DNA from 3 places in the Shewanella sp. SR43-4 genome. Region 2 is predicted to be linked to each of the others. Evidence: predicted binding sites of a transcription regulator. Region 2 holds the regulator's gene; each other region holds the start of a gene.
The links. The regulator LexA, encoded in region 2, represses DNA repair genes until DNA is damaged. The targets are predictions, from matches to a motif close to TACTGTATNNNNATACAGTA.
Positions count from the first base shown of each region.

Region 1: the regulator LexA is predicted to act here: its motif matches at 3,266-3,285, upstream of dinB (DNA polymerase IV).
Region 3: the regulator LexA is predicted to act here: its motif matches at 4,587-4,606, upstream of recA (recombinase RecA).

Region 1 is NZ_JACJEB010000007.1:80,132-90,332, forward strand. Features, by position in the region: gene nqrF (NADH:ubiquinone reductase (Na(+)-transporting) subunit F) at 1-558, shown strand, start outside; gene H5123_RS09825 (FAD:protein FMN transferase) at 681-1,694, shown strand; gene nqrM ((Na+)-NQR maturation NqrM) at 1,780-2,004, shown strand; gene bfr (bacterioferritin) at 2,237-2,707, shown strand; gene bfr (bacterioferritin) at 2,720-3,187, shown strand; gene dinB (DNA polymerase IV) at 3,324-4,403, shown strand; gene H5123_RS09850 (aminoacyl-histidine dipeptidase) at 4,496-5,959, opposite strand; gene H5123_RS09855 (leucyl aminopeptidase family protein) at 6,142-7,683, shown strand; gene H5123_RS09860 (NCS2 family permease) at 8,530-9,819, shown strand; gene proB (glutamate 5-kinase) at 10,103-10,201, shown strand, end outside.
Region 2 is NZ_JACJEB010000006.1:94,932-105,132, forward strand. Features, by position in the region: gene ctaD (cytochrome c oxidase subunit I) at 1-1,348, opposite strand, end outside; gene coxB (cytochrome c oxidase subunit II) at 1,358-2,959, opposite strand; gene H5123_RS08520 (cell division inhibitor SulA) at 3,356-3,862, opposite strand; gene lexA (transcriptional repressor LexA) at 3,859-4,473, opposite strand; gene plsB (glycerol-3-phosphate 1-O-acyltransferase PlsB) at 4,738-7,161, shown strand; gene mtr (tryptophan permease) at 7,161-8,417, shown strand; gene H5123_RS08540 (hypothetical protein) at 8,688-8,960, shown strand; gene H5123_RS08545 (cytosolic protein) at 9,497-9,835, opposite strand.
Region 3 is NZ_JACJEB010000007.1:206,379-216,579, forward strand. Features, by position in the region: gene H5123_RS10330 (peptidoglycan DD-metalloendopeptidase family protein) at 1-333, shown strand, start outside; gene rpoS (RNA polymerase sigma factor RpoS) at 412-1,383, shown strand; gene mutS (DNA mismatch repair protein MutS) at 1,832-4,414, opposite strand; gene recA (recombinase RecA) at 4,700-5,764, shown strand; gene alaS (alanine--tRNA ligase) at 6,533-9,157, shown strand; gene csrA (carbon storage regulator CsrA) at 9,614-9,811, shown strand.

The sequences.
Region 1 (10,201 bases), on a different contig from region 2:
ATTATGTTGAACGTGCGTATTGCTACGCCACCGCCACGTAATTTAACCTTGCCTTGCGGTAAAATGTCTTCATATATTTGGAGCTTAAAAGCCGGTGATAAAGTGACTATTTCTGGTCCATTTGGTGAGTTCTTCGCTAAAGATACCGATGCAGAAATGGTATTTATTGGTGGCGGTGCAGGTATGGCCCCGATGCGCTCACATATTTTTGACCAATTAAAGCGTCTTAAATCTAAGCGTAAGATCAGTTTCTGGTACGGTGCGCGTTCTCAACGTGAAATGTTCTATGTAGAAGACTTTGATGGCTTAGCGGCTGAAAATGAGAACTTCAAATGGCATGTCGCGTTATCAGATCCGCAAGCAGAAGATAACTGGACTGGTTATACTGGATTTATCCATAACGTATTGTATGAAAACTATTTACGTGACCATGATGCGCCAGAAGATTGTGAGTTCTACATGTGTGGACCTCCAATGATGAACGCAGCTGTTATTGGTATGCTAAAAGATTTAGGTGTCGAAGACGAAAATATCTTATTAGATGATTTCGGTGGTTAATGAGTTAACCCATAACATCGACATGTAAGTCATGAGATTGCAGCAGTGCAGACAGGGTGGTTAAACACAGGTCTCGCATGCTGCAATTTTTTTTGTTCATTTAATACAAGTGTAAATTTGAGATGACTGTAAATTCAATCAAGTTACTGCTATTGCCAGCGGTTTTATTAATCGTGAGTGCATGTAGCTCTCCAGAGCCTATTATTTCATTATCTGGCAGTACAATGGGTACCACTTATCATATTAAAGTGGTCAGTAATAAAAGCTTACCCGAACCACAACTACTGCAAGCTGAAATTGACATGGCATTGGAGGTGGTTAACGATCAAATGTCGACTTACCGTCCTGACTCAGAACTGTCTAAGTTTAATCAATTGCAGGTGCAGCAGAGCGTTAGCGTCTCGGCCGATACAATTAAGGTGATTAAAGAGGGCATGCGTCTTTATAATGAGACTGATGGTGCATTAGATATCACTTTAGGCCCAGTGGTTAATTTATGGGGATTTGGTCCCGATAAGCGCCCTATATCAGAACCTACTCAAGCTCAAATTGATGCAGCAAAAGCTAAAATGGGCATACATGAGCTGTCTGTAAACGGTTTGACATTAACCAAGCATAATGCAGATTTGTATGTCGATTTATCTTCAATTGCCAAAGGTTTTGGCGTCGACAAGGTTGCCGCTTTATTAGATAAATATCATGTATCTGGTTATTTAGTTGAAATTGGTGGCGAACTGAATGTCAAAGGAACTAAGAGTGATAATACCCCTTGGCGAGTAGCTGTAGAGCAACCAACCAGCGAAGGTCAAGCGGTTCAGCAAATCATTGAACCTGGCACTATGTCATTGGCAACTTCGGGTGATTATCGTAACTTTTATCAAGAAAATGGTGAGCGCTTCTCACATTTAATTGATCCTCGTACCGGCTATCCAATAAAGCATCAATTAGCTTCAGCAACCGTGTTACACTCTAGTTGTATGACCGCAGATGGATATGCAACGGCCATGATGGTGTTAGGTACAGAGGCTTCATTGGCGTTAGCTAAAAAGAACAATTTAGCGGTAATGTTGATAGAGAAGCAAGAGCAGGGATATCAGGTCTATTACAGTGATGCGTTTAAATCGTATCTTAAGTAGCTTGCTTATTTTTAAACTGGTTGATTGAGCTACTAATTTATTGAACCAGTTTACCCTAATCTGAATGAGTCAATAGGAGTTTGTGATGAGTACATTTATTGCAGCGTTTGTGGTTTTATTATTATTTTTTTTGCTAATGTCCATTGGCTATATCGTAAAGAAAAAAGCGGTAGAAGGCAGTTGCGGTGGTTTAGGTGTTTTAGGTATAGAGAAAGCCTGTGACTGTGATGATCCATGTGATAAACGCAAACGCCGTATGGAAAAAGAGCAAGCTCGAAATAAGTTGCTTAACCAAAATCGTATTATTTAACCTCGTTAATTATTTTAAGCTTAGGTTGTTTCACTAATGCTTTGTAAAGAGCCTTCATTTTGAAGGCTTTTTTTATGCTTGAGTATTGCTGGCCAGTTACAAAGCTTAGTTATAATGATAATGGTTATCAATTGTAAGTGTGTGAAAATAAAGGATAATTTGCATTTTACCCTATAGTGTTTTATTCTGTTTGTAATTGATCAAGATCACATTACTTCTCGAGGACACTACTATGAAAGGTCATCCTAAAGTCATCAGCCAACTCAATCGTGTACTTACTTGTGAGCTGACCGCTATTAACCAATACTTTTTACATGCTCGTATGTTTAAGCATTGGGGATTGGAAAAGCTTAATGAGAAAGAATATAAAAAATCGATTGAAGACATGAAGCATGCTGACAAGCTGATTGAACGTGTATTGTTTCTTGAAGGTTTACCTAACCTACAACAGTTAGATAAATTGCGTATTGGTGAACATGCTGAAGAAATGCTTAGCTGCGATCTCACTGCGTTAACGGAACAAATTGCCATTTTGCGTGAAGCCATTAAGGTATGCGAAACTCAGCAAGATTATGTTAGTCGCGATTTAATGGAAGATTTACTCGAAGATGAAGAAGAGCATTTAGATTGGATTGAATCACAACAAGAGCTCATCATTCAAACGGGTATTCAAAATTACCTTCAATCACAAATTAACGATTAATAGGACATTATTATGAAAGGTCATCCAGAAGTCATCGATGCGCTCAATAGTTTATTAACCGGCGAATTATCTGCTATGGATCAATATTTTGTCCATGCTCACATGTATGAGGATTGGGGATTTAACGAACTTTATACCCGTATTCTACATGAATCAGACGATGAAAAATTACATGCAGCTAAGTTGATCCAACGTATTTTATTTTTAGAAGGCACTCCAGATGTTGCCAGTCGTGAAGCGCTCAACATAGGTAAAGATGTGCAACAAATGCTACAAAATGATCTTGCATATGAATACCATGTGGCTGATCATTTACGTAAGGTTATCGGCTTATGTGAGCAAAAGGCTGATTACCAAACCCGTGAAATTTTAGAAGTGTTATTAGATGACACTGAATCTGATCATATGTATTGGTTAGAAAAGCAATTAGGTCTTATTGAACGTATTGGTTTACAGAACTATTTACAGACTAAAATGTAACGACTTAGTCGACACGTTACATGTTAATAAAGCCCAACTCTGTTTGGGCTTTTTTGTGTTCGTGAGACAATGATTGAATACTGTTTTTATATACAGTATCATTGTTTTTAATTGAGTAAATGATGATGGTTATAGAATGCGTAAAATCATTCACATCGATATGGATTGTTATTTTGCTGCGGTAGAAATGCGCGATTTTCCTGAATTACGAGGAAAGCCCATTGCTGTTGGCGGCAGAAGTGATCGCCGCGGTGTGATAAGTACCTGCAGTTATGAGGCCCGCAAATTTGGCGTGCGAAGTGCTATGTCCAGTTATCATGCACTGCAGCTGTGTCCGCAGTTAATTTTAGTGCCAGGGCGCATGGATGTATATAAATCGGTGTCTGTGCAAATACGTGAGATCTTTCATCGATACACAGATCTTGTCGAACCCTTGTCTCTAGACGAAGCTTATCTTGATGTGACTGATTGCGATGCTCACCAAGGCAGTGCCACGTTAATTGCCAAGGCTATTCGAAATGATATATTTGAGACCACAGGTTTAACCGCTTCAGCGGGTATTGCACCGATTAAGTTTTTAGCTAAAATCGCTTCCGATTTAAATAAACCCAATGGTCAATATGTCATCACTCCTAATCAAATTAGTGATTTTGTAAGAGATCTTCCTCTGAGTAAAATTCCTGGCGTCGGTAAAGTCACTTCAAAAAAGTTAGCTGATATTGGCTTAACCACCTGCTATGACGTGCAACAGTATCCAAAAGCGCAATTAATTGAGGTATTTGGCAAATTTGGTCATGTATTAGCTGAGCGATCACAAGGGATAGATCCAAGACAAATTAGTCCGCATCGGGTACGAAAGTCTGTTGGGGTTGAAACTACGTTAGCCAAAGACATTTTTACCTTAGAGCAATGCCGTCAAGTATTACCACAGCTTATCCAAGAACTGAGTGCTCGGGTTCATCGCAGTGCTAAAGATAGACAGATCCACAAGCAAGTTGTGAAGCTGAAATTTAATGATTTTAAACAGACCACCATCGAACATCGCAGTGATGAAATGTCGATTAATTTGTTTCATGATTTACTGCAACAGGCTCTGCAGCGCAGTCAAGGGCGAGGTATTCGCTTATTGGGGGTTAGTGTTGGTTTAGCTGATACAACATTGGCTGTTACAGATAATCCAGTGGCACATATTACTCAGCTTGATTTGCAGTTTTAAAGGTTAGAGTCGCAATGAAAACGCTCAAGTCTAAAACTAAAAAACGACATTTCTGTCGTTTTTTAGTTTTACGCATTAATCATCGCTACTGATTACGCTTCTTTAGCTGGAATACGCTCTAATACGGCAAGTAGCAATTCCCAGTACTGACCAACAGTGGTGATGTTGACCATTTCATCAGGGCTATGTGGATAACGAATAGTCGGCCCAATAGAGACCATGTCCATTAGTGGATAAGGCTCTTTAAATAAACCACATTCTAGACCAGCATGGATAACCATCACGGTTGGATCTTTTTTATAAATATCGTTATAGGTGTCTCGCACAATTGCCATTACAGGTGAGCTAGTATCTGGTTTCCACCCCGGGTAAGCACCGCTTAAATCAATGCTAGCACCCGATAGGTTTGATAGTGCGGTTAGCATACCGGTGACTTCTTCACGACCTGAATCAATTAATGAACGAATAAGGCATAATATTTCTACGCTTTCATCTTCAGTGCTGATCACGCCTATATTTAGTGATGTTTCAGTGACGCCTTCCACTTCATCACTCATGCGCATTACGCCGTTAGGGCAAGCATGTAATAAGTCGATTAAGGTATTTTGCGCTTCTTCGCCCATGACTTTGGTGGGTGCATCTATGGTGGCTAAGCTCAGTAGCATGCCTGGGTCTGCAACGGCTAATTCTTCACGAACTAGGGCTTGGAACGATTCAATGGCTTGCTTTAGTGCGTCAATATTTTCTGCTGGTAGCATAAATTGCACGTTAGCTTCACGCGGAATGGCATTACGCAGCGAGCCACCACTAAAGCTAACTAGCTCTAGGGCTAATTCGTCACTGTATTTAAACAAAAAGCGCGCTAATAACTTATTGGCATTACCACGTCCAAGGTGAATATTAACCCCAGAGTGACCGCCTTTTAATCCTGACATGGTCAGTGAAAAGCTGGCGTTGCTTTGTTCTGGTGCTTGCCAAGACATTGGTACACTTATCTGTGCATCAACACCTCCAGCACAACCCATGTAGATTTCACCTTCTTGCTCAGAGTCGGTGTTGATTAAGATTTCTGCATCAAGGTAACCGGCTTCTAAACCAAAAGCGCCCGTCATGCCAGCTTCTTCATCAATGGTGAGCAGTACTTCGAGTGGCCCGTGCTTAATGTCTTTACTGCCTAAAACAGCCAGCGCCGAAGACATACCAATACCGTTATCAGAGCCTAAGGTTGTTCCTCTAGCTTTAACCCAATCACCGTCTACATAAGCTTCAATCGGATCGGTTTCAAAGTTATGTACTTTGTCGGCATTTTTTTGCGGCACCATATCAATGTGCGCTTGTAACACCACGATTTTACAGTTTTCCATTCCTGCTGTGGCAGGCTTACGGATGATCAAGTTACCGACTTTGTCTTCAACAACCGCAAGGCCTTGAGCTTTTGCCCATTGCTGAATATGTTGTGATAACGCATGTTCATGCTTTGATGGATGTGGAATAGCGCAAATTTGTTCAAACCATTGCCATAGAGGCTGAGGATATAATTGAGTTAATGCAGTCACGAAACGCCCTCTAAGATGAAATCAAGTCGATATACGACACAGAATATAACTGCAATTATTTTAACATATTCTGCGCAGTTACTTGATATTGCGATACCGATTTGCCAAGGTTTAGTCCACAAATCTGTAAATAATTATGAACCCACTAATTTATCTGTATTCCTAAAGAGTAAGGATCTTGTATGACCCAAGTGAATAAAGCGGTTACCGCGTTCCAAGTGCCAATTATTGATGTCACAAGTGATGGGGCTATTTTTGAAGGCGAAGGTTGGGACGCTGTTGTCGTGATAGCGACGAGTTTAGCTGAGATTAAACAAGATGAAGTGAGTTTGCTTGCTGCACACGCCCGCCAAATTGATATGCGTGTCGGTAAAAGTGCCACGCTCCTTTTTGCACCAGGGTTGGCCGGTGGTCGATTGATCATCTCTCCAGTGGCTGATAGCGGCAATGAGTATAGCGATGTGAGGATCTTTGCCAAAGCTGCTCGAGAAGGGATTGCCATTGCTAAAGCCGCGGGTGCCACTAAACCTTTATTAGTTGTACCAAGTGTAACGGACAAGCGTTTTGCTAATGCTGAACAAGTTGCCGCACTAGCTTGTGGACAAGAGCTTTGGCAACCGTTAGAAGCACGAGAAGCAAAGTCTTTGCCACCGAGTTTAACCGCGATTGGACTATTGAATACCGCCACCCATAGTTTATTACTTAATGCGGCAGAGTCTGGACGAGTATTGGCGCGCGATCTTTGTGGTACAGAACCTGAGCGTATGTCGGCTATTGGGTTTGCACAATATTGTGTTGATGCTTTTGCTGATAGCGGTTTGGCTGTATCTGTGATTGATCAAGCCGAGCAGTTAAAAGCGCAATATCCATTATTAAGCGCTGTTGGCAGAAGCTCTTTTGATGTGGCTCGTCATCATCCACGAGTGGTAAAGCTTGAATATGTTGGTGAAGGCACTATTACCAAAACCTTATTCTTTGCGGGTAAAGGCGTGGTTTACGACACTGGTGGCGCTGATATTAAAGTTGCCGGGTCAATGGCTGGCATGAGCCGTGATAAAGGTGGCGCAGCTGCGGTTGCCGGTTTAATGAAGGCGCTATCGATACTTAAACCTAAAGGGATCAAAGTGGTCGCCGAGCTTGGGTTAGTGAGAAACAGTATTGGCAGTGATGCATTTGTTACCGATGAAATTATTGCCAGTCACGCAGGTGTGCGAGTCCGTATAGGTAATACCGATGCTGAAGGACGTTTAGTGCTAGCCGATTTGTTATCCCATTTACGTTTACAGGCTCAAACTGCGGTGAATCCACAATTGTTTTCGGTGGCGACGTTAACCGGTCATGTTGTTCGAGCCTACGGTGGTTACCCTGCATTAGTTGAAAATAGCGCGGCTAAAAAGCAAGGTGTTGCAGCGACATTAGCTGAAGTGGGGCAATTATGGGGGGAACCATTTGAGGTTTCACAATTACGTCCAGAAGACTTTGATAAAGTTGCCGATAAAAATGGCGCTGCAGATGTGGTGTCATCGAATAATGGTCCGTCTTCAATTACGGCTCGTGGGCATCAATATCCTGCCGCTTTCTTGATAAAAGCGTCTGGATTAGCCGAAACAGAACTGGCATTTACCCATATCGATATTGCAGGCAGTGCTGTTGAGGGCGATCCTCTCTACGGAAAGCCAACTGCAAGCCCTTTGGTTGCTTTATTACGGTTTTCACTTTTGTAGGTGATTCATTGTTAAGTTGTTGTAAGTATTGGTGTTACTTTAACGATCACATGCCGATAACAATGGGTTAACATAGTTTTAATCAGAAATTATTGTAATTAAATCACTTTTAATGAAGTTTTTGTGAATTAAAGCAAATAATACTTGTAATTAAATTACAGTTTTGTATAATTCATTTCGTCGGCAAGGATTATCATTGCCGGCTCTAGTTAATCCAGGATGGATATAGCCTCCAAGGATCTGAGTGACAAGTTGTCTCAATGGATTTGAGAAATGTACGTTCCAGGGAACCGAGCCAAGCTTTACTAGGTTTATGCAACTTAACTTTATTCAGGAGAAGACCATGTCTTATACAGGTAGCAGCAAATTTTATTGGCAAAACACTTGGTTTGCTGATGTGACAGTTTTACGTGGCGGTATATTCGCCATGAAACGTTAAGAATTGACCCTCTTTACGTCGTTTTAATATCCATCAACCTTTTGTTCGTCTCGTTTGACGGTTTAGACAAGGTAATAAACTAATAGATTTATTACCACATCACATTCAGTGGTGCTAGCTTTCCTTTCCCCATACGGAATGCTTGTAACATGTCTGCCTACTCTTTTGAGTAGGCTTTTTTTTACCTGAAATTTAGCCAATTGGTTAGTGCGTTATATAAAAAACTGAAATCTTTCAATAAAAAGGCAATTGATAGCTATCAAGGTCGTAAGTACTTATAATTTCCCGCTGATTCACACCTATCCTGCGTAAAGATGTCGGCTTAGCATGTAAGCATGCCTTATCCTCATCTGTAACGATTAAAACGATAAACTCAACGTTAACCTTTGCCCAAGGACCTTCGCTCCATGTTAGAAAAATTATTTAAACTTAAACAACACAACACGAGTCTTAAACAAGAAGCGATAGCCGGTCTTACTACTTTCTTAACCATGGCCTACATTATTTTCGTCAACCCTATGATGCTTGCTGATGCAGGAATGGATCATGGTGCGGTATTTGTTGCCACATGTTTAGCCGCTGCCATAGGGTGCTTAGTTATGGGCTTATTGGCTAATTACCCTATCGCATTAGCGCCTGGTATGGGGCTTAATGCTTTTTTCACTTACACTGTAGTAGGTGAAATGGGTTATAGCTGGGAAACGGCCCTTGGTGCGGTGTTCATGTCTGGGGTGTGCTTCTTAATTCTATCTCTAGTTAGGATCCGCGAGTGGATTGTTAACTGTATTCCTATGTCATTGCGATTTGGTATCGCGGCAGGTATTGGTTTATTTTTAGCATTAATTGGCTTAAAAAATGCCGGCATAGTTGTGGCAAGTCCTGCAACATTAGTGACTATGGGTGACATTACCTCATTTCCAGCCTTGATGGCGGCGTTAGGTTTCTTCTTAATTATTGCTATGGTGCATCGTGGCCTGAAAGCGGCAGTTATTTTTAGTATTTTGATCGTGACGGCTCTCGGCATGATTTTTGGTGACGTACAGTATCAAGGCTTAGTTGCTATGCCACCGTCTATTGCTCCTACATTCATGAAAATGGACTTGTCTAGTGTATTAGAAATTAGCATGTTATCTGTAGTCTTTGCTTTTTTGTTTGTTGATTTATTCGATACATCCGGCACCTTAGTTGCTGTTGCACAACGTGGTGGATTACTGGATGAAAAAGGCCGCTTGCCGCGAGTTAAACGTGCATTAACAGCAGACAGTGTTGCCACCATTACCGGTGCGGCATTGGGTACATCAACGACGACTAGCTATATTGAAAGTATTGCAGGGGTAAGTGCTGGCGGCCGCACAGGTTTAACCGCTGTGGTGGTTGGATTGTTGTTTGTTGCGGCGTTATTTTTATCGCCGTTAGCTGCTATGGTGCCAGCTTATGCAACAACTGGTACCTTGTTTTACGTGGCTATTTTAATGATGTCGGGTCTGGTGAATGTTGATTGGGAAGATATAACGGAAGCCGCTCCAGTGGTGGTGACATGTTTATTAATGCCGTTAACTTTCTCTATTGCCAATGCTATTGGCCTTGGGTTTATTTCTTACGCTGCAATCAAATTGATGACAGGACGTTTTAAAGATTTAAATTCAGGTATTTTAGTTGTAGCAGCATTGTTTGTGGCGAAATTTATTTATAGTTAATCCGTTGCCCATCAATAGGGTAAATGGTTATAAATTGGCTTAGGCCAATACAAAAAAGGGCTATTAGCCCTTTTTTTGTTTTTCTAATAAGGCGCCAATAGCCAAGCTATTTAAGCTTAATGAAACTGAGTTAGCAGGATGAGAGACTGTTTGATAACCATTTATTAACCTGAAAATAGTTAATCTCGATAAATATTCCACTATTAGCGGCTTTCACTATGAATTATCGAGTGAATTGGGTATAAAAATGAACTGAATATTTTTTGCAAGCTGAGTGAGATAAATGGGTTATCGCCGCGTAGTAGTTAAGTTAGGCACCAGCGTGCTGACATCTGGCAGTAAAAAGCTCGATAAAGCACATATGGTTGAATTGGCCAGGCAA
Region 2 (10,201 bases):
CTAAAAAGTGCATTGGGAAAAACAATACGTTGACAGAGATCACTGAGCACCAAAAATGCCACTTGCCTAAGGTTTCGTTGTACATATTACCGGTCCATTTTGGCAGCCAATAATATGCCGCCGCCATAATGGAAAATATCGCCCCAGTCACCAGTACATAATGAAAATGCGCCACCACAAAGTAAGTGTCGTGATACTGAAAGTCAGCAGGGGTGATTGCCAGCATCAAACCGGAAAAGCCACCAATGGTAAACAGAATGATAAACGCCACCGCAAATAACATTGGTGTTTCAAATGTCATCGAACCGCGCCACATGGTAGCGACCCAATTAAACACCTTAACCCCAGTAGGAACCGCAATTAGCATGGTGCAATACATGAAAAACAACTCGGCGAATACCGGCATGCCTGTGGTAAACATATGATGTGCCCATACTAAGAACGACAGCACAGCAATACTGGCAGTAGCGTAAACCATAGAGGAATAGCCAAACAATTTCTTGCGGCTAAAGGTCGGTATAATGGCGGAGATAATGCCGAATGAGGGTAAAATCATGATGTAAACTTCTGGGTGACCGAAGAACCAGAAAATATGCTGGAACATCACTGGGTCACCGCCACCTGCAGCATCGAAAAAGCTGGTACCGAAAAACTTGTCGGTTAACACCATAGTCACTGCGCCTGCGAGCACTGGCATCACCGCAATTAATAAAAAGGCAGTAATTAACCAAGTCCACACAAACAAAGGCAGTTTCATCCATGTCATGCCAGGAGCGCGCAAGTTAACAATGGTTACGATAACGTTAATCGCGCCCATTATCGAGCTGATACCCATGATATGGATGGCGAATACAAATAGAGCGGTGCTATCAGGGCTATAAGTGGTTGATAGCGGTGCGTAGAATGTCCAACCAAAGTTAGGACCACCGCCTTCCATGAATAGCGAACTGAGTAATATGGTAAACGCGAACGGTAAAATCCAAAAGCTCCAATTATTCATCCGCGGTAAAGCCATGTCTGGTGCACCGATCATCATCGGAATTAACCAGTTAGCTAATCCGGTAAAAGCTGGCATCACTGCGCCAAATACCATGATAAGACCATGAACCGTGGTCATTTGATTAAAAAAGTTAGGTTCTACTAGCTGTAATCCAGGCTGAAATAACTCTGCCCGAATGACCATTGCCATGGCGCCACCAGTGAGAAACATAATAAAACTAAACCATAAGTACAGCGAACCGATATCTTTATGATTAGTTGTGAGTAGCCAGCGCATGAGCCCTTTCGGCGCTCCGTGATGATGATCATCATGAGCGGTAGCTAGTGTATCGTGCGTTGTTGTGCTCATTGTCTTCCCCTACTGTCCATGGCTAGCGACATCGGCAGGTTGCACCGCCTCGCCAGAATTATTGCCCCACGCATTGCGCTCATAAGTAATCACCGCAGCCATCTTTTGTGGGCTAAGTTGACTACTAAATGCCTGCATCGCGGTGCCTGGTTTACCGTGCATAACGATATCGATATGTCCGCTAACCGGTCCGGTAACCACAGGGCTGCCAATAAGTGAAGGGAAAGCGCCTGGCAAACCAGCACCAGTGGCTTGATGACATGCGGCGCAAGTGGTGGCATAAACCTGCTCACCTTCTGTGATTAATTGCTCCAAGGTTAAGGTGGGCAGATCTTCAACGGCAACAACCTCTGGCGTTACAGCCTTTACGACGGTTTCAAGAGCCTGAGTCGCTTTTTCTGTCGCAGTATTGGTACTCTCAGTTGCTGTTGCGGCCATTGTGCTTTCAGTCTTATTTGCTTCAGTACTTGCTTCAGTACTTGCTTCATTGCCGCCAGAGAAATTACTCACATCAGCAGCTTGAACAACATCACCGGTATTATTGCCCCAAGCATTACGCTCAAAGGTAATCACTGCGGCAATCTCTTGGGCGGTAAGTTGCTTGGCAAAGGCTTGCATTGCGGTTCCTGGTTTACCGTTTAAGACGATGTTGAGGTGACCTGCAATAGGGCCTTTTATGATAGGACTGCCAATTAGTGATGGGAATACGCCTGGAAGGCCGGCACCATTAGGTTGGTGACAAGCGGCGCAACGAGCAAGATAGATCTGTTCACCTTGGGTGGTTAACTCTTCAAGAGATAAGGTTTGTGACAGTGATGCTGCTGCCGCAGCAGCGGCATTACTGGCCAGTTGCTTTTGCTCTACTAACCAGTTATCAAAATCTGTCTCTGATAATGCTTGCACCACAATGGGCATAAATCCATGGTCTTTACCGCACAATTCGGCACATTGGCCACGATAAATTCCGGGCTTATCAATGCGGGTCCATGCTTCATTAATAAAGCCTGGATTGGCATCTTTTTTAACCGCAAAAGCCGGAACCCACCATGAGTGGATCACATCATCTGATGTCATTAAAAAACGCACTTTTTGGTTAATGGGCAGTACGAGTGGTTTATCGACTTCAAGAAGATAATGCTCTCCTTTAGCCTCTATGCCATCGATTTGATCTCTGGGGGTCGATAATGTGCTGTAAAATTCGATGTCTTTATCAAAATAGCTGTAATGCCATTTCCACTGCGACCCAGTAATTTTGATGGTGAGATCCGCATTGCTGGGGTCTTCCATGGCAATTAAGGTTTTAGTGGCTGGAATAGCCATGGCGATTAAGATGATGAAAGGAATGACGGTCCAAGCTATTTCCACTTTAGTACTTTCGTGAAAATTTGCCGCAACAGCGCCTTTTGATTTGCGATGGTAAATCATTGAATAAATCATGATCCCAAACACCACTAACCCAATGGCACAACAGATATAAAGTATCGTCATGTGGAGGCCATAAACCTTACCACTGATATCTGTCACGCCTTGAGTCATGTTGAGGGACATTTCTGATGCCCCAAGCGGAAGTGCTATAAACACCACCAGTAAACAATACCACCATTGCTTCACAAGACTGCTCCTCTGTTCATTGCAAATAGCAATTACAAAGAAAAGTCACACAGTAATTCTCTGCTCTATGCAAACTTTTCGGTTCCCGAAAAAAGTTTGATGACCTCAAAGTACCTTGGTGGCAGTAAACAGGTTGTTTACGGTTTTATTATTAGCGGTGCACCACGCTTGTACCTACTACTGAACTTATCAATATTGAGTTGGCTCATTTGTCTGAAAGTAATCTTAATCACTGTCATTCATGTCCAATTAAAGATGAATAATATTTCATCCTTGGGAACAACATTAGCTGTAGATTAAACATTGATCAAGATCACTTTGTTGGCTAATTGACTGAAAAAAGATGAAAAAAAAGCCCTGAATTCAATACAGGGCTTGGTAAGTAAGGGTTAATGCTTAGTGAAATGAGCAAAAATTACTTGTTCCATTTATTAATGTAGGGCTAACAAGTTGATGTTTGTGAGGTAAGTGAGCATTCACATCCTCAATTACCACACCTAAAGCCCGTGCACTTTTAGCCACAATTTCTAATCGACGACTATCACGAGCGTCAAGTGAGCTTGTCCAAGTGACGACAGCACTTGATGTTCCACTGGTAAGCGCTTTTTCCATCGCCCATAAGGTTTCGACTTCGTCTTTAGTGTGCACCAGTAAAATACGGTCCATTCTCACGCCAGCATTTGCCAGCATATGTTTATAGCCAATGTGTGGTGGGCTAATTAACACAATCCATCGACCTTGTTGGCTCAATGTGGCGAGTTGACTACACAACTGGCTCAACTCAGCTTCACCTTGGGTGACTGTTTGTAATGTGCGAATGGTTTGGTTGCCATGCAATTCTGTTTCAGCTAAATCTACCCATAAGCCTGGGTGACGTGGCGCGATGCCCATTAGTTTGTTCATAACCAATCTCCATTACGGATAACGCCAACGGCAAGCCCTTCGATGGTTAGGCTTTGGCAACTTAAATCAACTTTAATCGGGGTGTAATCGTCATTTTCTGCGTGCAGATAAATCACATTACCTTTTTGTTCAAATCGTTTTACGGTGACGTCATCATCAACACGCGCTACTACAACTTGGCCATTACGTGCTTGTTGCATTTTATGAACCGCGAGTAAATCGCCTTCTAAAATACCGATGTTCTTCATGCTGTCACCACGAACGCGCAACAGAAAGTCTGCGGCAGGTTTAAACATGCTCGGGTCGACTTGATAATACTGTTCAACGTGCTCTTGAGCCAAAATAGGCTCACCAGCTGCAACTTGTCCAATCAGAGGCAAACCGGTTTCAATCTGTTCTTCATGAGGTAAGCGAATACCTCGAGAGGTTCCAGGCATGATCTCGATAAAGCCTTTTTTGGCTAATGCTTTTAAATGCTCTTCGGCAGCATTAGCACTTTTAAAGCCAAGACGTTTCGCAATTTCAGCACGAGTGGGTGGCATACCTGTTTCGGCGATATTGTTTTTAATTAAGTCTAATATTTCTGCTTGGCGCGGCGTTAACGGTCTCATGATGATTCCTGTCTTTTTATACAGTGACTGTCATTATATACAGTGTTTGTGTTCGTGCAAGTATTAACCAACTATTTTTTGTGTTTTATTGGTTTTTTGTAACTTAAATTGATGTTTTTATTAGTTATTATATATTTTTTATCTTGCACTATGCCTTAAAGTGAGAGCTTACGCGTAAAGATAAGTCGGCCAGATAGTGTAAGCAGGGTGGTTTCTGGTATCCTATACGATAATATTACAATGGCTTATGTTGCGAAAATAACCATGTCAAAACCAGATTCAATATTTTTACAAGCATTAAAATGGGTTCAGAAATGGATGGTACAGACCATTGTGGTGCCCCATGATCCGTTTGATGACCTCAATATAGATCCGACCAAGCCCTTGGTTTATTTGATGAAAACGGAATCTATTAGTGATATTGCCGCCTTGAGCGAAATCACTGAAGGATTTGGTATGCCAAGTCCTTATGAGCCGTTACAGCTTGATGGTTTAAGAGTGCCTCGAGTGGTGTGTTTAGAGGGGCGTAAACCTCTATTTGGTAAACGTGAAAGTGGTGAGAAGTTCCTTAATTATTTTACCCGTTTATTATCGCTTCATAGTGAGAATGCTGACCTTGATATTCAATTAGTGCCAGTTTGTCTTTATTGGGGACGTACTCCTGGTAAGGAAGAAGACAGCATGACAGCGGCTGTTTTTGAAAGAGAAAACCCAACTTGGTTACGTAAGTGGCTGATGATTTTATTTTTAGGGCGACATAATTTTGTGCAGTTTTCTAATGCGTTATCGCTGCGCCATATGGCGGATGAGCACGGTACAGATAAAAGAATTGCGCATAAATTAACCCGTGTCGCGCGAGTGCATTTCCGTCGCCAACGTAAAGTTATGACAGGGCCACAATTACCTAATCGTCAAATGCTATTTGCCTCTTTATTAAAGTCAGATTCAATTAAAAAGGCTATTGAAGAAGAAGCGGTCAACAAAAAAGTATCTCCTGAAAAAGCCCGTGAAACTGCGATTGAATACCTCGATGAAATTGCCGCAGACTATTCAGATAGTTTAGTGCGCATTGCCGAGCGTTTTCTCACTTGGTTATGGAATAAATTATATAGCGGTATCAATATCAAAGGTGCTGAACAGGTAAGACAGCTTCACCATGATGGCCATGAAATTGTCTACGTACCTTGTCATCGCAGCCATATGGATTACTTGTTGCTGTCATACATTTTGTATTATCAGGGTATGGTTCCGCCGCATATTGCGGCCGGTATTAACTTGAACTTTTGGCCAGCAGGGCCAATGTTCCGCCGTGGTGGAGCATTCTTCATCCGCCGCAGCTTTAATGGTAATAAACTGTATACCGCAGTATTTCGTGAGTATTTAGATCAGTTATTTGCTAAAGGTTATTCGGTTGAGTATTTCACCGAAGGTGGGCGTTCGCGTACAGGGCGTTTACTTGCGCCTAAAACCGGCATGTTGGCAATGACCATAAACAGTGTACTACGCGGCATAGAGCGCCCAGTGACGTTAGTGCCAGTATATTTAGGTTATGATCATGTGATGGAAGTGGCCACTTACCACAAAGAATTAAGCGGCAAGAAAAAGAAAAAAGAATCTGTTTGGCAGTTATTTGGTGCGCTGCGTAAACTCGGCAATTTTGGCCAAGGTTATGTTAATTTTGGTGAGCCGATTAACTTACAGCACTTCTTAAATCAACAAGCGCCAGAATGGCGTAGCGAACTGGCGAAAGAGCCTGATCAAAAACCATCGTGGTTTACTCCATCGGTTAATTTACTCGCTAACCGCGTGATGACCAATATTAACGGTGCTGCCGCCGCGAGCTCGGTAACATTAACCAGTTTAGTGTTATTAGCCTCAGAGCAAAATGCATTAGAAAGAAGTCAGTTAGAACGCCAACTTGATCTGTATTTAGCCTTATTGAAAACCGTACCTTATACCGATTACGCATCGGTCGCCGAGGGTGATGGTAAGTCGATTGTTGATCATTGTTTGTCGTTAAATAAGTTTGTTAGTACCAAAGATTCTATTGGTGAGATTATTTCTGTTGATGAAAAAATTGCCATCACCATGAGTTATTACCGTAATAATATTATTCATTTAATGGCGATACCGTCATTAATTGCCAGTTGTTTATTGCGCTATGATGACTGCGATCGCGCGCGCATTCATGCCATCGTGATGGATTTTTATCCATTGTTGAAAGCAGAGTTATTTATGGGCATTGATGATGTGCCTAAATATGTTGATGGCGTTTTAGACTTTATGCTTGAGCAAGGTTTGTTGAGCGACAATGATAACTTTGTCATCACGCCTCGTCATATTACCCAAGTATTACTTCTGGCTGAAACGATCAGTGAGACCTTGCAGCGTTATGCCATTATCTTTAATTTACTGGCGATAAAGCCTGAGCTTGAACGTTCTGCTCTTGAAACCGACAGTCACTTGTTGGCCCAACGACTAGGCGCACTTCACGGGATTACCGCTCCAGAGTTTTATGACAAAAAACTGTATAACACCTTGAGTGTTAAGTTAAAAGAACTAGGTTACTTATGCAGTGTTGAACATCGTGACGAAGTGATCAGAATTCGAGATCATGCCAACAAGTTACTGAGTTCGTCAGTGAAACAAACCATAGTAGACAGTGTGGATGCGGAGCACGGACAATAATGGCAAACCATATGAATGCGGCCAAGCATCGCACTAGTGGTAAGTCAGTATTGGGTGGGGCGATGATCATTGCTGGCACTACAGTGGGTGCGGGAATGTTTTCCTTGCCAGTTGTTGGTGCAGGGATGTGGTTTGGTTACTCAATAGCGATGTTGCTCGGCGTCTGGTTTTGCATGCTAATGTCGGGTTTGCTGTTATTAGAAGCTAACTTGCATTTTGAACCCGGTGACAGTTTCGATACCTTAACTCGAGTAACCCTAGGGCAGTTTTGGCGAGTCATTAACGGCGTCTCTATAGCCTTTGTGTTGTACATTTTAACTTATGCCTATATCAGTGGTGGCGGATCGATTGTTAATCACAGTTTATCGGCATTGGGTGTCAGTCTACCTCAGAGTGTGGCAGGGTTAGTGTTTGCCGTGGTGCTGGCGCTAGTGGTATTTGTCAGTACTAAAGCGGTTGATCGCATTACCACCATCATGCTTGGTGGCATGGTCATTACCTTCTTCTTGGCCATTGGTAATTTATTGATCGATATCGATACCGTGAAACTGGTATCACCCGATGGTGAGTCGCGTTACTTACCTTATCTGCTCGCTGCGATTCCTTTTGGCTTAGCCAGTTTTGGTTATCACGGTAACGTACCCAGTTTAGTTAAATATTACGGTAAAGATGCTAAAACCATTGTTAAGGCTATCATTAGCGGAACCACAATCGCATTAGTGATTTATGTGTGTTGGTTAGTGGCAACTATGGGTAATATTCAGCGCAGCCAGTTTGCCGATGTTATTGCCCAAGGCGGTAATATTGGGGTGTTAGTTGCAGCGTTGTCAGGGGTTATTGCCAGCCAATGGCTTGATAGCATGTTGACCCTGTTTGCCAATCTTGCCGTGGCATCATCATTTTTAGGTGTCACATTAGGTCTGTTTGACTACCTTGCTGATCTATTTGGTTTTGATGATTCGCGCACCGGACGGATTAAAACTGCAGCGGTTACGTTTATCCCGCCAACAATATTGGGCTTGCTGTTTCCGAATGGGTTTATCCTCGCCATTGGTTTTGCTGCACTTGCAGCCACCATATGGGCTGTGATTGTTCCAGCTTTGCTGGCTTATAAGGTGAGGCAGCAGTATCCCGATTATGTTGGCTTTAAGGTGCCAGGCGGAACGCCACTGATTGTGCTTGTGGTGTTGTTTGGGATAGTGACCGCAACATGTCACTTACTGGCAATGGCAGATATCTTACCGGTATTTAAATAACCGCAACTTGTTACAATCGAATTATAATTATTCAGAAAGCCTTCGTTTGAAGGCTTTTTTGTTTGTGACTATTCTGGCTGATGTTTAACAACCAATGGTATGTTGGTCAATAAGCTATTTGCTGGCATGATAGCAATAACCATATCCTCAATTGGATGGTTTATGTTGCCGTTGATGACGCTGATACTTCAATTGCAAAGCGCTATTTTGGGCATAATCGTGGTATCTGTAATAGATACTCATTAAGTGTATTTAGGCAAGGATGAGCAAATGACACAGAATAACACCCAAGCCGAGTTGGCTAGAATTCATCGCAGTATGATGATAGTCGCCTTAATTGATTTCCCTGGAGCACTGTTGTTTGGTCTAGGCATTTACGGTTTAGTTGCCGGATTTGACCAAGATTTTTTACCTATACTCGCTAACCAAGCTGTCATTGTTAATGTCATGTTGCTTTTAGGTGCTGTGATTATGGCGTGGGGCATGTTTCGCATGGTAATGCTTGCTCGTGAAAAGCAACTCTTATTACAACAACGTAAGTGAGATATTGATTAACTTAGCTTATTTTGTTCGGTTAAGTTTGATTGATCACATGATTTAATTGCTACTCACTACCTGCTGCAAGTGTGCTACAGGATAGCGAATGTCGCGATTACAAAGGTGTGATAGAGCGGTTTAGTGCTGACTTACTTTTGTCCGTTTCTAAGTCAAGAAAACGAACTCGTTGTGCCTAAATTTTGTTGGCCTTCGAATGAAGGTTTGGCATTTTTTATGTTTGGTTGAGTCGTGTTTAGCTGAGTGGGTGTTGGTTAAATGAGTTTGAAGCTTGTACCTTCAATGCAGTTAATCACTTGCAGTGAGCTGATGTGCAGATACTACTTCGGGACGCTTTGCGCCATCCATGGCCGCTTAACGAAAACATCCCTGTTTTCGATACCCTCAGGCGCATCTACACTGGGTCATTCTATCTCTTCGATTTAGCTTCATTTGGTACGAATGTTAAGTTAACAGCTAACCTGGTTTTGCCCCATTCCTTGCTAGGGATGCCAATTCGCCAATTTCAACTTACTGAATAATTTTCAGTCTATTCGGGTAATAAAGGTTTGCTCGTCATCCACAAAAGCTACAAAGCCGCCGTGATAGATAAATACCCGACCACGCCCCTCAACTAAGCAGGCAAGCTGTGGGTCCAAATCTTCTTCGTTACCCTGTCTTTGATATGTGCCGATATCGGTGATTACGCCGCTGAGAGTAGGCAAATATCTATAAGTTCGCTTTGCTTGATCAACCAGGTTCAATTCGCTGGCGGTAGAGAAGCAAGAGGGTATCGTACCGGCTTCTTCGATAAACATAGTTTTCAGTTCTTCAAAAGCTGTGATCACTAGCCAGTCGATGCCGTTAACATGATGGATAAACATTGAGTTTCTCGGTAATTCTGATGCGGAGATTTTAACATTATCAGGGGCAGAACGTAGTAGAGATTTAGTAATTCTGTGCAATTTACGGTCATTCACTAGGCCACCTTGAAACACGTCTTTGCCCCAAAGCTTGTTAGAGAGCATCCAATTTAAACTTTGCTCGAACTTAGTTATCGCTAATTTATGAAAGCACCATTTTGATATAAATTTATCTACGATTAACATCATAGAATCTTTGCGACAGCATACTGTGTTTTTACACAGTTATAATTCATTTGTGTTAGAACAACAGTGTTGTTTCTCGTTATGTAATTGCGAAAATTCTCGGTTTTACCTAAAGGATAATTCTATCTAATTGAATTAGCT
Region 3 (10,201 bases), on a different contig from region 2:
GGGTATTTTTCGGCTTCAGAACAAGGCAATCAAGGTATTAAGATTGCAGGTAATCGCGGTGATATTATTAAAGCCGCTGCAGATGGGAAAGTCGTATATGCAGGTAATGCACTGCGCGGATATGGCAATTTAGTGATTATCAAACACAATGATGATTTTTTAAGTGCTTATGCGCATGCTGACACGATAGTGGTTAAGGAAAGGCAATATGTGACGGCAGGTCAAACAGTTGCAAAAATGGGCAGTACTGGGACTAATCAAGTTATGCTTCACTTTGAAGTGCGCTTTCATGGTAAGTCTGTCAACCCATTACGATATCTACCTAAACAGTAATTGTTTAGCAACATAAATAACGGAGGATAAGCGAGTGCAGTAGATTAAATAACATAAATTAGGTTTGGGAGAGCAATTATGAGCCGCAAAAATAATACTGCTTCAGCAGAATGTCTTGTCGATCTAGCTAAACAACCACCAGAAGTTGCAACCGATGATGCTAATTTGGTGCAACAACTCGATATTGAAGAAAAAGTCCAAGATGACTTACAGAAAAATTTAGACGCCACTCAATTATATTTAGGTGAAATAGGTTTTTCCCCGCTACTAACAGCAGAGGAAGAAGTATTTTTTTCACGTAAAGCCCTCAAAGGCTGCGAAAAATCTCGCAACCGCATGATAGAAAGTAATCTCCGTCTTGTCGTTAAAATTTCCAGAAGATATAACAACCGCGGATTAGCGTTGCTCGATCTTATTGAAGAAGGCAATTTAGGTTTAATTAGAGCGGTGGAAAAGTTCGACCCAGAGCGTGGTTTCCGTTTTTCTACTTACGCGACCTGGTGGATCAGACAAACAATTGAACGGGCAATTATGAATCAAACCCGCACCATTCGCCTGCCTATCCATATAGTTAAAGAATTAAATGTTTACTTACGCACCGCAAGACAGCTGGCGCAAAAACTTGACCACGAACCGACTGCTGAAGAAATTGCAGAAAAGTTAGATGTGTCGACGGGTGATGTCAGTCGCATGTTGAAACTAAATGAACGAATTACTTCTGTCGACACACCACTGAGCGGCGATAATGAGAAGGCTTTATTAGATGTTATTGCTGATGACGATTCAGTAGGCCCGGATTATCGGGTGCAAAATGAAGACTTATCGAATTCGATAGTTGGATGGTTAAATGAGCTTAATACTAAACAACGTGAAGTACTGGCGAGACGCTTTGGTTTGCTTGGATATGAACCTTCAACGTTAGAGAATGTTGGTGCTGAAATTGGTTTAACACGTGAACGTGTGCGTCAAATTCAAGTGGAAGCGCTTAAACGTTTAAAAGATTTATTGGGCGCTCAAGGGCTTTCTGTTGAAGCATTATTCAGAGACTAATGGACAGTGAACGTTTACTGTCATAACTCAGTTACTGGTGATTAATTAATTTAACTTGAATCATTTGTGATAGCTAAATTTTGGATAACGTTAACTTAAGCTATTGTTGATATGCGGGTAAAGCCTATATGAGAGATTACTTTTTGCTCATGTGTTTAGGTTTATCCCGACAATCAATACCAACGTGATTGATGTGATTGTGATCGATTGCTCACTATTCGATATGACAATTTAAGCTCAGTTCAGTAACTTGTTAGAAAGACAATCATATTGTCTATAGCCTATTTTATGCCTGTCTCACTCCCTCGGTACGTTTATCCTTTTGATGCAGTATATTGCTAACAGCTAATTAGTAGCGGGTTTGCGTCAGTTAATCGTAAATATCAAATGGAAGTCTTTGCAGACTTCCACCGTTGTTATCGTCGCGAATAATAACTAGCACTATTTGTTAGCTCACGTCGTTTAAGCGCTTCAATTCATATAAATAATCTAATGCCTGTTTAGGGGTCAAATCATCAGGGTTAATTAGTGCTAACTTTTCCAATACTGCTGATGGCTCTGGCATTGGTGGTAATAAATTCATACTCACTTGAGCCTGATTATGTTGTGGTGAACTCATATCCCTATTTTCAAGTTGATGTAGCTTTTGTTTTGCCGCCTTAATGACCGCAGCGGGAACCCCGGCTAGCGCCGCGACTTGTAAGCCATAACTTTTACTTGCCGCACCTTCTTGCACTGAATGCATAAAGGCAATGGTGTCGTCGTGTTCTATTGCATCTAGGTGCACATTCATTACTGATGGTAACAGCTCTGGCAGTTGGGTGAGTTCAAAATAATGAGTGGCAAATAATGTCAGTGCACTGACATTTTTCGCGAGATATTCTGCAGCAGACCATGCCAGCGATAAACCATCATAGGTTGAAGTACCGCGGCCTATCTCATCCATTAACACTAAACTGTTTGCGGTCGCATTATGCAAAATATTAGCCGTTTCGGTCATTTCAACCATAAAGGTGGAGCGACCAGATGCTAAATCGTCTGATGCGCCAATACGGGTGAATATCCGATCGATTTCACCAATTTGAGCTGAGTCAGCAGGAACAAAACAGCCTATGTGTGCCATTAATGTAATCAGTGCCACTTGACGCATATAGGTTGATTTACCGCCCATATTAGGGCCAGTTACAATAAGCATTTGCCGTTTAGGTGTTAATACCACAGGGTTAGCAATAAAAGCCGCTTGACTGACGCGCTCTACCACAGGATGGCGTCCAGCATTGATATGAATACCAATATCCTGCGTCATTTGTGGACATTGATAATTAAGGGTTTCTGCACGCTCGGCAAAATTACTTAATATATCTAATTCAGCCGCTGCGCTGGCAAACTGTTGTAACTCTTGTAATTTAGGTAGCAATAAGTCAAAGAGCTGTTCCCACAGTTGTTTTTCAAGTGCGAGCGCTTTGCCCTGGCTTGAGAGTACCTTTTCTTCGTATTCTTTTAATTCTGGAGTGATATAACGTTCGGTGCCTTTAAGGGTTTGGCGACGTTGATAACTCAGTGGCACTCTATCAGCTTGTAAACGGCTGACTTCAATGTAGTATCCATGGACGCGGTTATAACCTACTTTTAAAGTGTTAATTCCAGTTTGCTGTTTCTCGCGAGCTTCAAGTTCGACTAAATAATCACTTGCGCCTTCACTTAACTTACGCCATTCGTCTAATTCATTATTGTAGCCCGTTCGGATTACGCCACCGTCACGAATTAATACTGGCGGATTATCAACAATTGCGCGTGCTAATAAATCGTGTTGTTCTGGAAACTCACCCAATAATTGAATTAAAGCTGTCAATCTTGGTTGTTGGCATACGGCTAATGTTTGTTGAATTTCAGGTAGCAGTGCTAGCGCTTGCTTTAAACGTGAAAAATCACGAGGTCTGGCGCTACGCAGTGCCAAACGAGCCATAATACGTTCAATATCGCCTAAAACCTTCAGCTGCTCATGTAGGGGGTGATATATATCTTGCTCAATCAACTCGCTTACGGCGTTATGGCGATATTGAATCGTTTGTCTATTTCGAAGTGGCTCATGGATCCAGCGTTGTAACATGCGACTGCCCATAGGTGTGGCAGTATTATCGAGTACCCACGACAGGGTATTTTCACGCCCACCAGATAAGTTTTGCGTTAATTCTAAGTTACGTCGCGTCGCGGCATCTAAAATAATGGATTCAGATTGGTTAAAACGCACAATCGAATTAATGTGTGGCAGTGCCATCTTTTGCGTATCTTTGACATACTGCATTAAACAACCTGCAGCTTGTAATGCCAAGCGTGCATCACTAATACCAAAGCCATGTAAATCTTTGGTACCAAATTGACCAAGCAGTAAATTTACGCAAGTATCATAATCAAATTCCCACTCTGGACGGCGACGAATACCTTTCATATTATTGATTAATAACATGTCAGTAAAATCTTCACTGTAGAGCAACTCGGCAGGATTAGTACGTTGTAATTCAGCTTCTAGGGCTTCACGAGTAGGTAATTCAGCAACCACAAAACGACCTGATGAAATATCTAAGGTAGCGTATCCAAAACCGTTTTTACCTTGATAAAGCGCCGCCAGTAAATTGTCGTGTTTTTCTTGAAGTAAAGCCTCATCCGTTAAGGTACCTGGGGTCACAATGCGTACGACTTGGCGCTCAACTGGGCCTTTTGATGTCGCAGGATCACCAATTTGCTCACAAATGGCTACAGACTGGCCGATATTGACTAGTTTAGCTAAATAGCCTTCTACAGCATGATAGGGGATTCCAGCCATTGGGATAGGATCGCCGCCGCTTTTTCCACGAGCAGTAAGTGAAATCCCCAGCATTTCAGAAGCGCGCTTAGCATCATCGTAAAACAACTCATAAAAATCACCCATTCGGTAAAACAATAACATATCAGGATGGGCCGCTTTTAAGCCTAAATACTGACGCATCATCGGGGTGTGTTTTTCTAAATCGCTGGTATCAATCACTGTCATTATGAACACTTCACTATTAATCAATCTTAGGACGTAAATCTTATGAGGCTAATCTTAACAATATTTGCCCCTAGGGTATAAATAGATTCAAACAAAAAAGTATATGGAGATAAAATATTGATGTAAAAAGGCAATTCGCTAAGGTTTAAAAAAAATTGCCCTCAGCACTTGATACTGTATGACTATACAGTATACTGATGAACATAATGAAATGGTTTACATCATTTCACCTAAGTCAAAATAGCATTTTACTAAACGTATTGAATGCCTTAAGAGGGTTTTATAATGAAGGTTGATCCAAACAAAGAGAAAGCGCTAGCCGCCGTATTAAGCCAAATTGAAAAGCAATTTGGTAAAGGCTCAATTATGAAGTTGGGCGAAGATCGCACAATGGATGTTGAAACTATCTCTACCGGTTCGCTTTCATTGGATATCGCACTTGGTGCGGGTGGTTTACCAATGGGACGTATCGTTGAGATTTACGGCCCAGAGTCATCAGGTAAAACCACATTAACTCTTGAAGTGATTGCCGCAGCGCAACGCGAAGGTAAAACCTGTGCGTTTATTGATGCTGAACATGCTCTTGACCCAATTTATGCCAAAAAGCTAGGCGTAGATATTGATAACTTACTTTGTTCACAGCCAGATACAGGCGAACAAGCACTAGAAATTTGTGATGCGTTAACGCGTTCAGGTGCGGTAGACGTAATCGTTGTCGATTCTGTTGCAGCATTAACACCAAAAGCAGAAATTGAAGGTGAAATTGGTGATTCGCATATGGGCCTTGCCGCTCGTATGATGAGCCAAGCGATGCGCAAACTTGCTGGTAACCTTAAGCAATCAAACACACTGCTTATTTTTATTAACCAAATTCGTATGAAAATTGGTGTAATGTTTGGTAGCCCAGAAACGACCACAGGTGGTAATGCACTTAAATTCTACGCATCTGTTCGTTTAGATATTCGTCGTACCGGTGCGATTAAAGATGGCGATGAAGTCATCGGTAATGAAACTCGCGTTAAAGTGGTTAAAAATAAGATTGCAGCTCCATTTAAGCAAGCTGAATTCCAGATCCTTTATGGACAAGGTATTAACCGTACCGGCGAACTAGTTGACTTAGGTGTTGCACACAAGCTGGTTGATAAAGCCGGTGCTTGGTACAGCTACAAAGGCGAAAAAATTGGTCAAGGCCGTGCCAATGCTGGTAAATTTTTGACTGAAAATCCAGCTATTGCCGATGAAATTAATACCACTCTTCGTGGCATGTTATTGAATGGTGGTGCTAACTCATCAGACTCAACCACTGAAAGTGATGAGAATATTGACCTTGAAACAGGTGAAGTATTCTAAATTAGCCAGTCATATTTATCGCGGTAGCGCTTCTGCGCGCCGCGAAAATTCCCGCCATAGAGTCGCCTCGTTACACGCACTCACCATCTTTTACACTCACCATATTTTAAAAGCCATCCAGTCTAAATGTTGCAGATAATGGCAAACTCAGCGCCTTTTAAGTGACACTTGTTATGCGCAATGGCTAATCATGCCAGCTATAGTCAACACCGCTTTAAGCAAACAAAATATCTAAAGCCTTTAAAGCCCTTGGTAAGCATTTATTTGTGTTTGCTAATGTTAAGGTGATTGAATCATTTTTAAGTAAAGTTGGGTACATTGAGAAATGTACGGCGACAAGTTGCTCTATCAAATGTCGGTTAGGCTAAATAGCATCCTTTTTAATCACATCCTTTTTAATCACATTATTTCTTATCACATCACGATTCTGCTGATTACCAGACTCGCCAAAATGTTAACTATTTTGGTTTCTTATGCGTTTGATTTGGTTGCTTATCAGATTGATTAGTCAAATTATGTCCTAGCTATGATCAACGAGCTTATTTATAGACAAGATAGAAATGCATATTCCGCTTAAATAATCAGTGGAGTGAGTTCGCTATCTCCGTCGTTATCGGGCCAGTAGATCGTTATTCTATCGATTTTGTCGAGATTATAATCAACTGACTCAACTCGCTTCTTTCGACAAATTCAGTATATAATGCCTACATTTACTAGCTTGCATATCAAGCTCGTTACTTTTGTATTTTCTCTATTCAGGGCCATTTCATGTTTCAGACTACAGCAGAGTTAAGAAGTGCATTTTTAAAGTACTTTGAAGATAACGGACATCAGGTTGTTGATAGCAGCTCGCTCGTTCCCACTAACGACCCAACACTGTTATTTACCAATGCGGGTATGAATCAGTTTAAAGATGTGTTCCTCGGTATGGATAAGCGCAACTATAGCCGAGCAACAACATCACAACGTTGCGTTCGTGCTGGTGGTAAACATAACGATTTAGACAATGTGGGTTATACCGCTCGTCACCACACTTTTTTTGAAATGTTGGGTAATTTCAGTTTTGGCGATTATTTTAAAGAAGATGCGATCCGTTTTGCATGGACCTTTTTAACTGAAACCCTCAAGCTGCCAAAAGATCGCTTATGTGTCACCATTTATGAAACAGATGACGAAGCCTATGAACTTTGGACGCAAAAAATTGGTGTTGCACCTGAAAATATGATCCGTATTGGTGATAATAAAGGTGGCGCGTTTGCGTCTGATAACTTCTGGCAGATGGGTGATACCGGACCTTGTGGCCCATGTAGCGAAATTTTCTATGATCATGGCGATCATATCTGGGGTGGTCGTCCTGGTACGCCTGAAGAAGACGGCGATCGCTTTATTGAAATCTGGAATATTGTATTTATGCAATATAACCGTCAAGCCGACGGTGAAATGTTGCCATTGCCTAAACCTTCGGTTGATACAGGTATGGGCATTGAGCGTATTGCAGCAATTATGCAAGGTGTGCATTCAAACTACGAAATCGATATCTTTAAACAACTCATCGCAAAAACGGCTGAAATTATTGGTGTATCTGATTTAGAAAATAAATCATTACGGGTTATTGCTGATCATATACGTTCTTGTGCATTTTTAATTGCCGATGGGGTTATGCCATCAAACGAAGGCCGTGGTTATGTATTGCGTCGTATTATTCGTCGCGCAGTTCGTCACGGTAATAAGCTTGGTGCTACCGATGCATTTTTCTATAAGTTAGTCCCAACACTCATTAGCGTTATGGGTGATGCAGCTAATGGTTTAAAACAAACACAAGCCATTGTTGAAAAAGCCTTAAAAGCAGAAGAAGAGCAGTTTGCTCGTACACTTGAGCGTGGCTTGGTGATTTTGGATAGTGCGCTAAATACGCTACAAGGTAATACTTTAGATGGTGAAACGGTATTTAAACTGTATGACACTTATGGCTTTCCAGTTGATTTAACCGCTGATGTTTGTCGTGAACGTGATATTAATGTTGATGAAGCAGGCTTTGAAGTCGCAATGGCGGAGCAAAGAAGTCGCGCACAAGCCGCAGGTAACTTTGGCGCAGATTATAATAGCCAATTAATTATCGACGCCGAAACCGCATTCAGTGGTTATACCGAGTTAACTGGTCAGCCTAATGTGATTGGTTTATATGTTGACGGTAAAGCGGTTGATACTGTGGTTGCCGGTCAAGATGCCGTTGTTGTGCTAGATAATACGCCATTCTATGCAGAGTCAGGTGGACAGGTGGGCGATAAAGGTCAACTGACAGCTGAAGGTTTACTGTTTATTGTTAACGACACGCAAAAGTTTGGCCCTGCTATTGGTCATGAAGGTCAATTAAGCCAAGGCAAATTAGTTATTGGTCAGCAGTTAATTGCGCAAGTGGATAAAAATTTACGTCATCGTACTCAGTTAAATCATTCCGTCACTCACTTACTGCATGCTGCATTACGTCAAGTGTTAGGCTCGCATGTGTCTCAGAAGGGCTCATTAGTTAACCCTGAGCGCTTACGTTTTGACTTTGCTCATTTTGAAGCGGTTAAAGCTTCAGAGTTAAAAGCGGTTGAAGATCTAGTCAATGCTCAAATTCGCCGTAACCATGAACTTTGCACCACTGAAATGGCCATTGACGAAGCCAAAGAAAAAGGCGCTATGGCATTATTTGGTGAGAAATACGATGACCAAGTCCGCGTGGTGACTATGGGGGATTTCTCTATCGAGCTATGTGGTGGTACTCATGTTGGCCGTACTGGTGATATTGGGTTATTTAAAATCACTTCTGAGGGCGGTATTGCTGCCGGTGTGCGTCGTATTGAGGCTGTCACAGGTATCGCAGCAATGGCTTATATTGCCGATCAACAAGCAGTATTAGATGAAGCTGCGCAATTACTTAAATCAGACAGTGCTTCAGTAGTGGCTAAGTTAAAAGCCCAGTTAGATAAAGTGAAGCAATTAGAAAAAGATTTGTCGCAGTTAAAAGATAAGTTAGCTGCAGCAGCCAGTGCCGATATGGCGGGTGATGCAGTCGACATCAATGGGGTTAAGTTGTTAGTTAAGCAGCTTGATGGCATTGATCCTGGTTCACTTCGTGGTTTACAAGATGAGCTGAAACAAAAGCTTAAATCTGCGATTATTGTCTTAGGTACGTCTAAAGACGGTAAAGTTAATTTAATTGCTGGTGTCAGCAATGATTTAACTAAAAAAGTTAAAGCGGGTGAGTTAGTGGCAATGGTCGCACAGCAGGTTGGCGGTAAGGGCGGCGGACGCCCAGATATGGCTCAAGCGGGTGGTACTCAGCCTGAGAATTTAGCCGCTGCATTAGCCTTGGTTGCACCTTGGGTAAACGAACGTTTAAGCTAATTAAATCTGTAAATTAACGATTTATCGGCAATTGAGTCATAAAGTCTACTATATGAAGCTTTATGACTTGAGTGCTATCAGTAGATTTGGCATAGTGAACTAACTTGCTAACAGTAAAAGCGTTTAAAAGGATTACCAGTGTCAGACAATGCTTTTTTTTGTGCTCAAGTGTAGTACTCTGATTTGGTATTTGTTTTCCATTGCTAGCGTTTTTGTTGTTGGTTTGCCGTATTGGATTGTTTAACCAGCGAGTCGTATCGTGAATGTGATTAATTGACGGTTAACCTCGTTTCAAAAGATGAAAATCATCAAGTTTTATGATTTCTTAAGAGAATATGCTTTATAAACCGACGTATTCAGAAATTGATACTATGATTTTATGTAAAGCAGACCTTATAATGAGCGCATATTACGGATAAAGCGTGTTATGCAGATTGAACTTAAAGGAGCAGTCGAATGCTAATTTTGACTCGTCGTGTAGGCGAAACATTAATGATCGGTGACGAAGTCACAGTTACTGTGTTAGGTGTTAAAGGTAACCAGGTACGTATCGGTGTCAATGCACCTAAAGAAGTATCTGTTCATCGTGAAGAGATCTATCAACGTATTCAGTCTGAGAAGTCAGGTACCCCTTCTGAAGGTGGTAATTACTAAGTTCGAGCATATTTGATCGATATCAAAAAGTCAGCATTTGCTGACTTTTTTGTTTTCTGCATGTGAGATATTTCTGGCGGTTAAACAGGGCGGTTAAGTTTATATCCAGTATGGTTAGTCAAAGCGCTGCATATTATTTAAGTTAAGGCTTACTCGCATCTGTGTACCACAGCAGAGTGATTATATTGATAATAGATAGCACATTCATCGATACACGGGCGAAGACTAAATACAGGAGCGCTCAGGCGTGTTAGTTGCCCTTTCTTCAACGACGAGCCTAATCCGCTATCGTAGTGATCCAATAGCAGGATGCCTATTCTATGTTGCAAAGCAAAATGCTTTGTCTCTTGGCTTACCCTCCAGACGAGATTGAAGTATTAGCTCTACGCG